3 regions of the Bacillus bruguierae genome follow, and region 3 is predicted to be linked to each of the others. Evidence: predicted binding sites of a transcription regulator. Region 3 holds the regulator's gene; each other region holds the start of a gene.
What was found. The regulator Rex, encoded in region 3, represses fermentation and respiration genes when NADH is low (regulators of the CRP and FNR family bind a similar motif). The targets are predictions, from matches to a motif close to TTGTGAAATATTTCACAA.

Region 1 (3,290 bases), on a different contig from region 3:
ATGATATACTGGATTTGTTTGTCTCATCTGCATCATGAATAATTGTTTGTAAAATAGATTCCCATATGTGGGGATCATCAGGTAAGAAATGTCCTGCATCTTTTATATAATGTGTTGTTACATGAGGAGTAGCTGAGGCTACTTTTTTTATTTCTTCTATTGAAGATAAAGTGTCGGCTGTACCATGCCAAATATGGATAGGAATAGAAATGTTTTGAAAATTAAATCCCCAGTGTTCTGCTACTGCTTCATCTACACTATTTCTTAACGCTTCTTTCATGTGGATCATAGTTAATTTAATATCTTCATCTGTTTGAATAAATTGTTGATCCCATTTGCATAAATGTCTATTTCCTTTTTTCATCCCTTGCATATATTTTTCAGGGTTCTTTTCCATTTGCTTTTTTTGAGCACGATATGCCCATTTTAATAGCAAAGGTAAGCGTTTGGAGATAAAGAAGGCAATTCGATTTTCGCGGCACATACTGGCTGGCGGCTCTTCATTTTCAAACGGAGTTGCACTAGAAACCATTTGTACGGATTGTAAGCGCTCAGGGATTTTGTAAGCACAGGCTGCTGCATAAGCGCCTCCGCCTGAGACACCTATAATAGAAAAAGTTTGGAGTTTTAGTTGATCTGCTATTTCATTTACATCTTCTGCCCAATTCAGAACTGTTCGATTCTGTTTTGGATCAGAGAGCCCGTAGCCAGGTCTATCTATTGAAATAAGTCGTATGCCTAATTGTTTCGCTACCATATCATCTGTTAATGCCCAAATTCTTGAACCGGGTGTACCATGAAACAGCATGACTGGTAATCCATTTGTTTTACCATATTCAATATAGGCTAACTTACGTCCGTCTTGTAAAGTTATGATGTGATCTTTCATATTATTCACTCCCATAATAAATTATAAACCGACTGTTCAGTCTAATCTTATAATGAGAGTAGTTTATTTGTAAATACTGGGATTTTCACTATATAATATAGTCTATTGGTAAAATGAAATACTGTATTATTTGTGTTCACAATCTAAAGAGAACGCTTCCATTAAAATCGATTCCATACTTAATATTATAACTTTCCCCTATATGTGATAAATTTCACAAATGGGTCATAAAATGTGAATACACTCACAAAAAAACGTGCTACAATATGTGTGTAAGGAAGTTAAACAATATAAAAACAGTATTTTAATTATTTACTTAAATGACAATGCTAATGATGATATTGAAAAATAGAGAGGGGATTTTACCATGAAAAAAGGTATTAACCGCGTAGTATTAGTAGGAACAGGAGCTGTAGGTTGCAGCTATGCATATTCTATGATTAACCAAGGTGTAGCTGAAGAGTTTGTTCTTGTTGACGTAAACGAAGCAAAAGCAGAAGGCGAAGCAATGGATTTGAGCCATGCGGTTCCATTTGCTCCATCTCCAACAAAAGTTTGGAAAGGTAGCTATGCGGATTGTAAAGATGCAGATCTTGTTGTTATCACTGCTGGATTACCGCAAAAGCCAGGTGAAACTCGCTTAGATTTAGTTGAGAAGAATACAAAAATCTTTAAACAAATCGTTCGTGGTATTATGGATAGCGGATTTGATGGTATCTTCTTAATCGCAACTAACCCAGTGGACATTTTAACTTATGTAACTTGGAAAGAATCTGGATTACCAAAAGAGCGCGTACTTGGTTCTGGTACAACTTTAGACTCTGCTCGTTTCCGTTATATGCTAGGTGAGTACTTAGAGGTAGATCCACGTAACGTGCATGCGTATATTATTGGTGAACATGGTGACACAGAGCTTCCTGTATGGAGCCATACTACTATTGGTGTACAAAAGCTAGAAACAATTTTAGCGAACAATGAAAAGTACAATCAAAGCGAATTAGACGAAATCTTTGTAAATGTACGCGATGCTGCTTATCATATTATTCAACGTAAAGGTGCAACTTACTACGGTATCGGTATGTCACTATTACGTGTAACGAAAGCGATCTTAAACAACGAGAACAGCGTATTGACAGTATCTGCATATCTTGAAGGACAATACGGACAACAAGATGTTTACGTAGGTGTTCCAGCAGTTATCAACCGTCAAGGTATTCGAGAAGTTGTAGAGCTTGAATTAAATGCAGAAGAAGAATTGAAATTTGATCATTCCGTAAAAGTGCTAAAAGAGACTATGGCACCAGTACTGTAATCCGAATTGTATAAATCCCTTTCCGGCCTCCCCTGTATATCCCTTTATTTCACCCCTTTACCGGAAAGGGTTTTTTTATGTTTTACTTTAATGGAAAACAATAACAGAATAGCAGTAAATTCCCCTTTTTTTCTACTAAAAAAATTATTTTAAAATAAAACGCTTTCAATAAATATTCGTCAAAATTCGATATTTTTCGGTTAAATTTCATAAAATTACCGCGAATTTCTATAAAAAAACGTATGTTTTTTTAGAAATTCGCAAGGATATTTCAATTTACTGAAGAATAGTAATAACATATTTAAAATTCTGTCATCTTGTGAGGTGAACATAGTGATTGAGACAAAGTGTAATGTGGAAGACATGTTATTGTTCCATGAAGAAAAGTTTTATGATAGCTATGAGATACTTGGTGCTCATTTGACGATGGAAAATGGGATGGAAGGTACACGTTTTTCCGTATGGGCACCTCATGCACAAGCTGTGAGTATTGTAGGAGATTTTAATGAGTGGGATAGCGAGATGCATGAAATGATACGAGTGACAGAGAAAGGGATTTGGTCTTTATTTATACCGCATGTTCCTCAGCAGGAATTATACAAGTATGCAATTCAAACACGAGAAGGGCATACTATTTTAAAAGCAGATCCGTATGCAATGTATGCTGAAGTACGGCCAAGTACGGCATCCGTTGTTTATGATATAAAAGGATACAAGTGGAAAGATCAGAAATGGTTTCAAAAAAAGAAACGAAAGCCGATCTATAATGAACCGTTAGCTATTTATGAGCTTCACTTTGGCTCTTGGAAAAAGAAAGAAGATGGGTCTTTTTATTCTTATAAAGAAATGGCAGATGAACTTATTCCGTATGTAACAGAGCACCAATTTACTCATATCGAAATTATGCCGCTCATTGAACACCCGTATGATCGTTCTTGGGGATATCAAGGAACGGGCTATTATACACCGACAAGTAGATACGGAACGCCACAAGATTTTATGTATTTTGTCGATGAATGTCATAAATATGGGATCGGTGTCATCTTAGATTGGGTGCCAGGACATTTTTGTAAAGATGCTCATGGACTT
Region 2 (3,290 bases), on a different contig from region 3:
AATACAATATGTTATCTTTTCTTGTTATACTAGGCGCGAAAGGAGAGGGTGAAATGCTCTTTTATGTATATGCTTTTTTCACTGGTTTGATATTAGGCTCTTTCTATCACGTTGTTGCTTATCGTATTCCGCTTGGTTATTCCATTATAAAACCGCGTTCCCATTGTTCTCATTGTTCCCATGTATTACAACTAAAAGAGTTGATTCCTATTTTATCATTTTGTATTCAAAAAGGCCGGTGCAAGCACTGTAATATAAAAATCTCATATTTTCATCCTTTATTTGAAGGCATTGCAGGGCTAATGTTTCTTCTTGCAGCAGTTTTTGTTGGTTTCAATGAGCAACTTATTATCGTGTGGACATTGTTATCACTTCTTTTGATTGTTTCCATTACAGATCTTCTTTATATGATAATTCCAAATCAAATTTTATTCTTTTTTGCAGGACTATTTCTAATAGAACGTTTTTTTATACAGCCATCGCTATGGTGGGACGGATTGTTAGGGGCAATGGTTATGTTTATGCTCTTATATGTCATTCAAGTTATTTATCCAAAAGGAATCGGAGGAGGAGATGTAAAATTATTGACTTTACTTGGTTTTGTAGTTGGAACAAAATCGATACTGTTGTCACTTTGTTTCTCATCCTTATTTGGTCTTTGTTTTCTTATTATTTTTATTGTTCTTAGACGTATGACATATAAAGAACCACTTCCCTTTGCGCCTTTTATTGCACTTGGTACAATATGTACATATTGTATGTAGAGGAGGGATGGGATGAATGTATATATGGATGATCAAAGACCGTGCCCAGCTGGCTTTACACTAGCGACGACAGTCGAACAAGCGCTGGAGCTTATTCGAAATAATAAGATACATACGTTATCACTCGATTATAATATGGGATTCCGTCAGAGAAATGGGCTGTATTTCGTAGATGTATTTTGTAAGGAACAATTATATGTGGAAGAAATTCATTTTCATACGAATGATACGATCGGACAACATTATATGTTAAAGCGGATACAAAAAGGAAAAGAGTCTGGAGAAATTTCTTCATCTATTATTATTAAATGTGTTGGAAGTTACTAAAAAAGCATGCATTCCAATAAATTTGGAATGCATGCTTTCGACGTGCAGGGGATGAATCCTTCATGCTTATTAAAATTCGCTTTATCCCGCTATTAACGGGCAGTAAAACCCCGATTGGTTCAACTAACCTCTTGTGAGGAAAAGCATCTCACAAGAGGAAGTTTCACTTTATTTTACATGTGCTGGCAATGGAATAATTTCTTCAGTTTGTTCAGAATCGATTTCTGATTTTGTAGATTTTGTTTCACCTTTTGTTTTAGTCAAATAATGATAAACCATACCAACAAATACAGATCCGCCAACTATGTTACCGATTGTAGCGGGAATTAAGTTATGAATCGCACCCGTAAAAGAAACTGTATCAGGATGTGGAACAAGTAAAGCAATTGAAAATATAGATAGATTTGCGATGCTATGTTCATATCCTGACATGAAGAAAGTAAATACAGTTAAAAATATCATAAGGATTTTAGCTGTATCTCCCTTTACTTGAGATGGGAGGAAACATGCAAGACAAACGAGCCAGTTACATAAAATAGCTTTGAAAAATATGTGCATTGTTGATGCGCCCATCTTTGTTGTGGCAACTTCATTTAATAAGTGATTGTGACTTATTGTTTCAAAAATACCAGTTGCATAAAAGAGGAATGCAAAAAATACTGCTCCTACTAAGTTTCCTACATAACAAGCACCCCAGTTGCGAAGTGTATCGATAACAGTTGTTTCTTTACGTAAAGTTGCAACGGTGAAATACATTGTATTTCCTGTAAATAATTCAGCTCCACCAAATATAATTAAAATAAGTGCAATTCCAAAAAAGATAGAGAATGCAAAATATGTTGCGGGTGAATGTGCATCATGAAAGAAATTTCCTAATTTAGAACATAGTACAATAACAAAACCCATATAGATACCAGCTAGCGCTGCCCGAAGGAAATATTGCATTGGATTGTTATCTAATATTTTTTTCTTTTTCTTTGCGAGCTGTACTAGGTAATCTACTCCTTGTTCTAGCATAAAACATTACGCTCCTTCAATAAATCGATTATAAATACTCTTTATATGAATAAGGTACACGTATTTGTTGTTACTTTCAATAAGTTTGTTCAATATTTCACAAAAAGGACACCATTTTTAATGAAAGCGCTAACAATATGTTGTATAATATAATACATTTTCAATAATTGAGAAACCCCACCTATTTTTGAAGAAAAAAGAAAAAGCGCTGAAATTACAGCGCTCTTTCGTTATATTGTTTCGAATCTTGTTGTGCGTTTGGCTTTGTTTCTTTTGATAAGAACCAACCACCTGCACCAATTGACAGCAATACAACCCAGAATATCAATTTCCAAGTAGCTGATTCTGGGAATTCATGTGGAATTACGCCTAATGCAGGGTGAGCTAACGTATAAACCGCTAATTTCACACCAACCCAGCCGACAATCATGAATGCAGCAGTTTCTAATCCAGGTTTACGTTGCAGTAAGTTTACGAAAGCGGATGCGGCAAAGCGCATAATAATTAATCCAATCATACCGCCTGCGAAAATAACAGCAAACTGTCCGATATCAAGTTCGCCAATTGTACCAAGGTTTGTCTTCGGTAATGTCATTGCTAATGCAACAGCTGCTAAAATAGAGTCAACAGCAAACGCAATATCAGCAAATTCTACTTTCAATACAGTCCACCAAAAGTTTTCTTGTTTTTTCTTTGTTTCTTTTTTTTCTGTTTCTTGTTGAGTTGTATTCTTTTTTACATACGTTTTTACAAGGTGGTTACCAGCGATAAACAGTAAATAAACGGCACCGAGCGCTTGTACTTGCCATACATCGACAAGATATGAAATCAGAAACAATGATCCAAAGCGGAATACAAATGCTCCTGCAAGTCCGTAAAATAAAGCTTTTTTACGTTTTTCTTCCGGTAAGTGTTTTACCATAATCGCAAGGACAAGTGCATTATCTGCTGCTAAAATTCCTTCCAAAGCAACTAAAATTAGTAATACCCAACCATACTCCAATAATAAAGATAGTTCCATTTACATTCTCCTCTCGTTTGTATAAGCGCTAAACAAAAAGAAGAAAATTCCCCATTGTTTAGCTTCCCCAAAAATAAGCTCTATCAACGGCGGAGGAATTTAGAAATGAATGCAAAAAAGACCTCTGCCGTTAATAGGCAAAGGTCTTGCTAGACATATGT
Region 3 (3,290 bases):
CGACGTGCTTCTTCACTAAATTTAATATCTTTTGCCATAATATTTGACCCCCTTGAATTTTTAAAGATTTATATAATTAACCGATAATTGCTAAAATGTCGCTTTCACGTAAAATTAAGTATTCTGTACCTTCGTATTTCACTTCAGTACCTGCATATTTTGAGAAGATGATACGATCTCCTGTAGCTACATCTAAAGCAACACGCTCACCATTTTCAAGCACACGACCAGTACCAACTGCCACTACTTTACCTTCTTGTGGTTTTTCTTTTGCAGTGTCTGGTAGTACGATACCACTTGCTGTTTTTTCTTCTGCTTGAACAAGTTCAATTATAACGCGATCACCTAATGGCTTTAGCATGAACAACAACCTCCTCAATTTATTATGTAAATTTTATGTTTATTAGCACTCTAATACCTTGAGTGCTAACACACTTATTATAATAAAGAATCTCATTTTCTTTTGCAAGTGAAAAAATCGTAATTTTTCGGAAAACTATTCCACCCCCTCCCCAACTTGTTTAAAAACTTTTATGATTTACTTAATAATTACATAAGGGAAAACTGCAAAAAATCCATTTTTAGATTCCGTCGTTTTTTCATCTTCTCCTATGTTACAATAAGAAAGATGCCATAATTTGTTTTCTCTATGGATAGGGCATTTTCCTTTTTCTTTACAAAAAATTCAAAAAGGAGTTACGAAATTGAAGAGACAATATTGGTGGGTTATTGTTACATATATTTTGATGCAACTATCAGGGATAATTGGAGGATGGATCCTTCTAAAAAGCGGAGTATACAATAATGGACATCGGACCTTTGAACAAAAAGTTCAACTGGCAACTGCACACTGGGGACTGATTAGCTTCTTTATTGCTCTTATCATTATCCTTATGTTACTACGCAATGATACACAATCAGAAAAATGGGAGCGTGGAAAAACAAATATTCTTGCTACGATAGGATGGATTATTTTAGGAGTTTTTCTTGCTTTATTCGCCCAAGTAATTGCCGGCACAATTGAAACACAAGTTTTTAAAATTAAAGCTGAATCAGAAAATACACAAAACATTATCGAAATTATAAAAGCTGCTCCATTATTTATGATTGTTTCATCTATATTCGCTCCCATTCTTGAGGAAATTGTATTTAGAAAAATTCTATTTGGAACACTATATAAACGATATAACTTCTTTATCGCAGCGATCGTGAGCTCGCTTATATTTGCTCTCATTCATTTTGACCCTACACATTTATTAGTGTATATTTCCATGGGGCTTGTTTTTTCATTTTTATACGTACAAACAAAACGAATTATTGTCCCAATTATGGCTCATGTTATGATGAATACAAACGTTATGTTAATTACATTTGTACTTCGTCCATATCTAGAAAAAGCTGAAAAATTGCAAGGATTCATCGGAGGATTTTAAACATGCGAAATTCACCATTTGTTATGGCAACTTTGTATTTTCTTCTAGGGTGTATTTTTACATACTTAGCAATTACAAGTGTTCAAGATACAATTTGGAACTTTTACACACTATTGCTTGCCGTAATGGCAACGATTGATTTTAATTTTGCACTTCGCCTTCTTTTTTCTAAACCGAAAAAAGATAGTAAGAAGAAATAATAAAAACGCAGGAAATTCCTGCGTTTTTATTGTGGATAATTTTTCAAAAAGTACACGAGCGTTTGTAATTCTACTGCTAAATCAATATGATGAATTCGAATATGTTCTAATATGTTTAATCTAGCAGGTGTAAAGTTTAAAACACCTTGTATGCTCGTATGCGATAAGCGATCTGCTACAGATTGTGCAACAGAAGCAGGCACTGTTAATATTGCCACTTTTATATCATCTGATAATCTCTCTTCTAATTCATCCAGATGATATACTGGAATCCCTCCGATTTCTTTCCCAACTTTCTCTTCATCAACGTCAAATGCCATCTCAATTTTTGTATTATTATTTTTTGTAAAATTGTAATGTAAGAAAGCCGTACCTAAGTTACCTACCCCAATTAATGCTACGCGTGTTACATCATCTTGATCAAGTGTTTCGCGGAAAAACGACAATAAATAATTCACATTATAACCATATCCCTTTTTCCCTAATGCCCCAAAGTATGAAAAATCTCGTCGAATCGTCGCTGAATCTACTTTCACCGCTTCACTTAATTCTGCAGATGATACGCGTTGCTTACCAGATAACGATAAGTTTTGGATAAATCGATAGTATAGAGGCAATCTTTTGGCAGTCGCCTGCGGAATTTTAGGCTGCTCCATGCAACCCCCTCCTCTCTTCCTATCTGTTCAAGTGATTGAAACATATACAGAAGTTTAGCATTGAAACTTTTCCTTGTATAATAGAGAGAGAATTTCTCTATTTATGTTCAACTATACACTATTTTTAGTATGATTGAGAAATATAATCATGGCAAAGTTAAGAAATTATTTGAGGTGAAAACATTGATTTTACTACAAGTGAATAACCTTTCCAAGCTGTATGCGGCTGAAGTCATTCTTTCAAACATTAAGTTAGAAGTACAGACGCGTGATCGCATTGCACTTGTCGGGCGTAACGGCGCTGGAAAGTCTACATTATTAAAGATTATTGCAGGAGAATTATCCCATGACGGCGGAGAAATTATAAAACCGAAAGATGTATCTATCGGTTACTTAGCACAGCATACTGGTCTTGAAACATCGTTAACGATTTGGGATGAAATGCTAACAGTATTCCTCCACTTACAGCGCATGGAGAAAGAACTCCGCAGGTTAGAACAAGAAATGGGAAAAGAAGAAAATTTCACAAATGAAACTATTTACGAAAAACTATTAGCAGAGTATGATCGCCTACAATTAGATTATAAAAATGAAGGCGGCTATCAATACGAAGCTGATATTCGCTCTGTTTTAGGTGGACTTGGTTTTCCTTCAGAAACACACGAAGCGACAATCTCCACATTAAGCGGCGGACAAAAAACTCGTTTAGCTCTTGGTAAGTTATTATTAACAAAACCAGATTTACTTATTTTAGATGAGCCAACCAACCATTTAGATATCGATACATTAACGTGGCTGGAGCAATATTTACAAGGTTATCCTGGTGCTATTTTAATCGTTTCACACGATCGATACTTTCTAGATAGACTTGTAACGCAAGTATATGAAATTTCTAATAAACAAAGTCGAAAGTACACAGGAAACTACAGTAAATACTTAGAACTTAAAGCGGCGCTATATGAACAAGAAATAAAACGTTACGAGAAACAGCAAGAAGAAGT

Region 1: the regulator Rex is predicted to act here: its motif matches at 1,092-1,109, upstream of WAZ07_RS18160 (L-lactate dehydrogenase).
Region 2: the regulator Rex is predicted to act here: its motif matches at 2,194-2,211, upstream of WAZ07_RS04495 (formate/nitrite transporter family protein).

What each region holds. Positions count from the first base shown of each region.
Region 1 is NZ_JBAWSX010000012.1:2,435-5,724, forward strand. It holds gene WAZ07_RS18155 (alpha/beta fold hydrolase) at 1-889, opposite strand, end outside; gene WAZ07_RS18160 (L-lactate dehydrogenase) at 1,257-2,201, shown strand; gene glgB (1,4-alpha-glucan branching protein GlgB) at 2,565-3,290, shown strand, end outside.
Region 2 is NZ_JBAWSX010000002.1:77,182-80,471, forward strand. It holds gene WAZ07_RS04485 (prepilin peptidase) at 54-764, shown strand; gene WAZ07_RS04490 (cyclic-phosphate processing receiver domain-containing protein) at 777-1,091, shown strand; gene WAZ07_RS04495 (formate/nitrite transporter family protein) at 1,260-2,108, opposite strand; gene WAZ07_RS04500 (TerC family protein) at 2,323-3,129, opposite strand.
Region 3 is NZ_JBAWSX010000032.1:6,506-9,795, forward strand. It holds gene groL (chaperonin GroEL) at 1-38, opposite strand, end outside; gene groES (co-chaperone GroES) at 77-361, opposite strand; gene WAZ07_RS25845 (CPBP family intramembrane glutamic endopeptidase) at 705-1,433, shown strand; gene WAZ07_RS25850 (YdiK family protein) at 1,436-1,633, shown strand; gene WAZ07_RS25855 (redox-sensing transcriptional repressor Rex) at 1,660-2,289, opposite strand; gene WAZ07_RS25860 (ABC transporter ATP-binding protein) at 2,473-3,290, shown strand, end outside.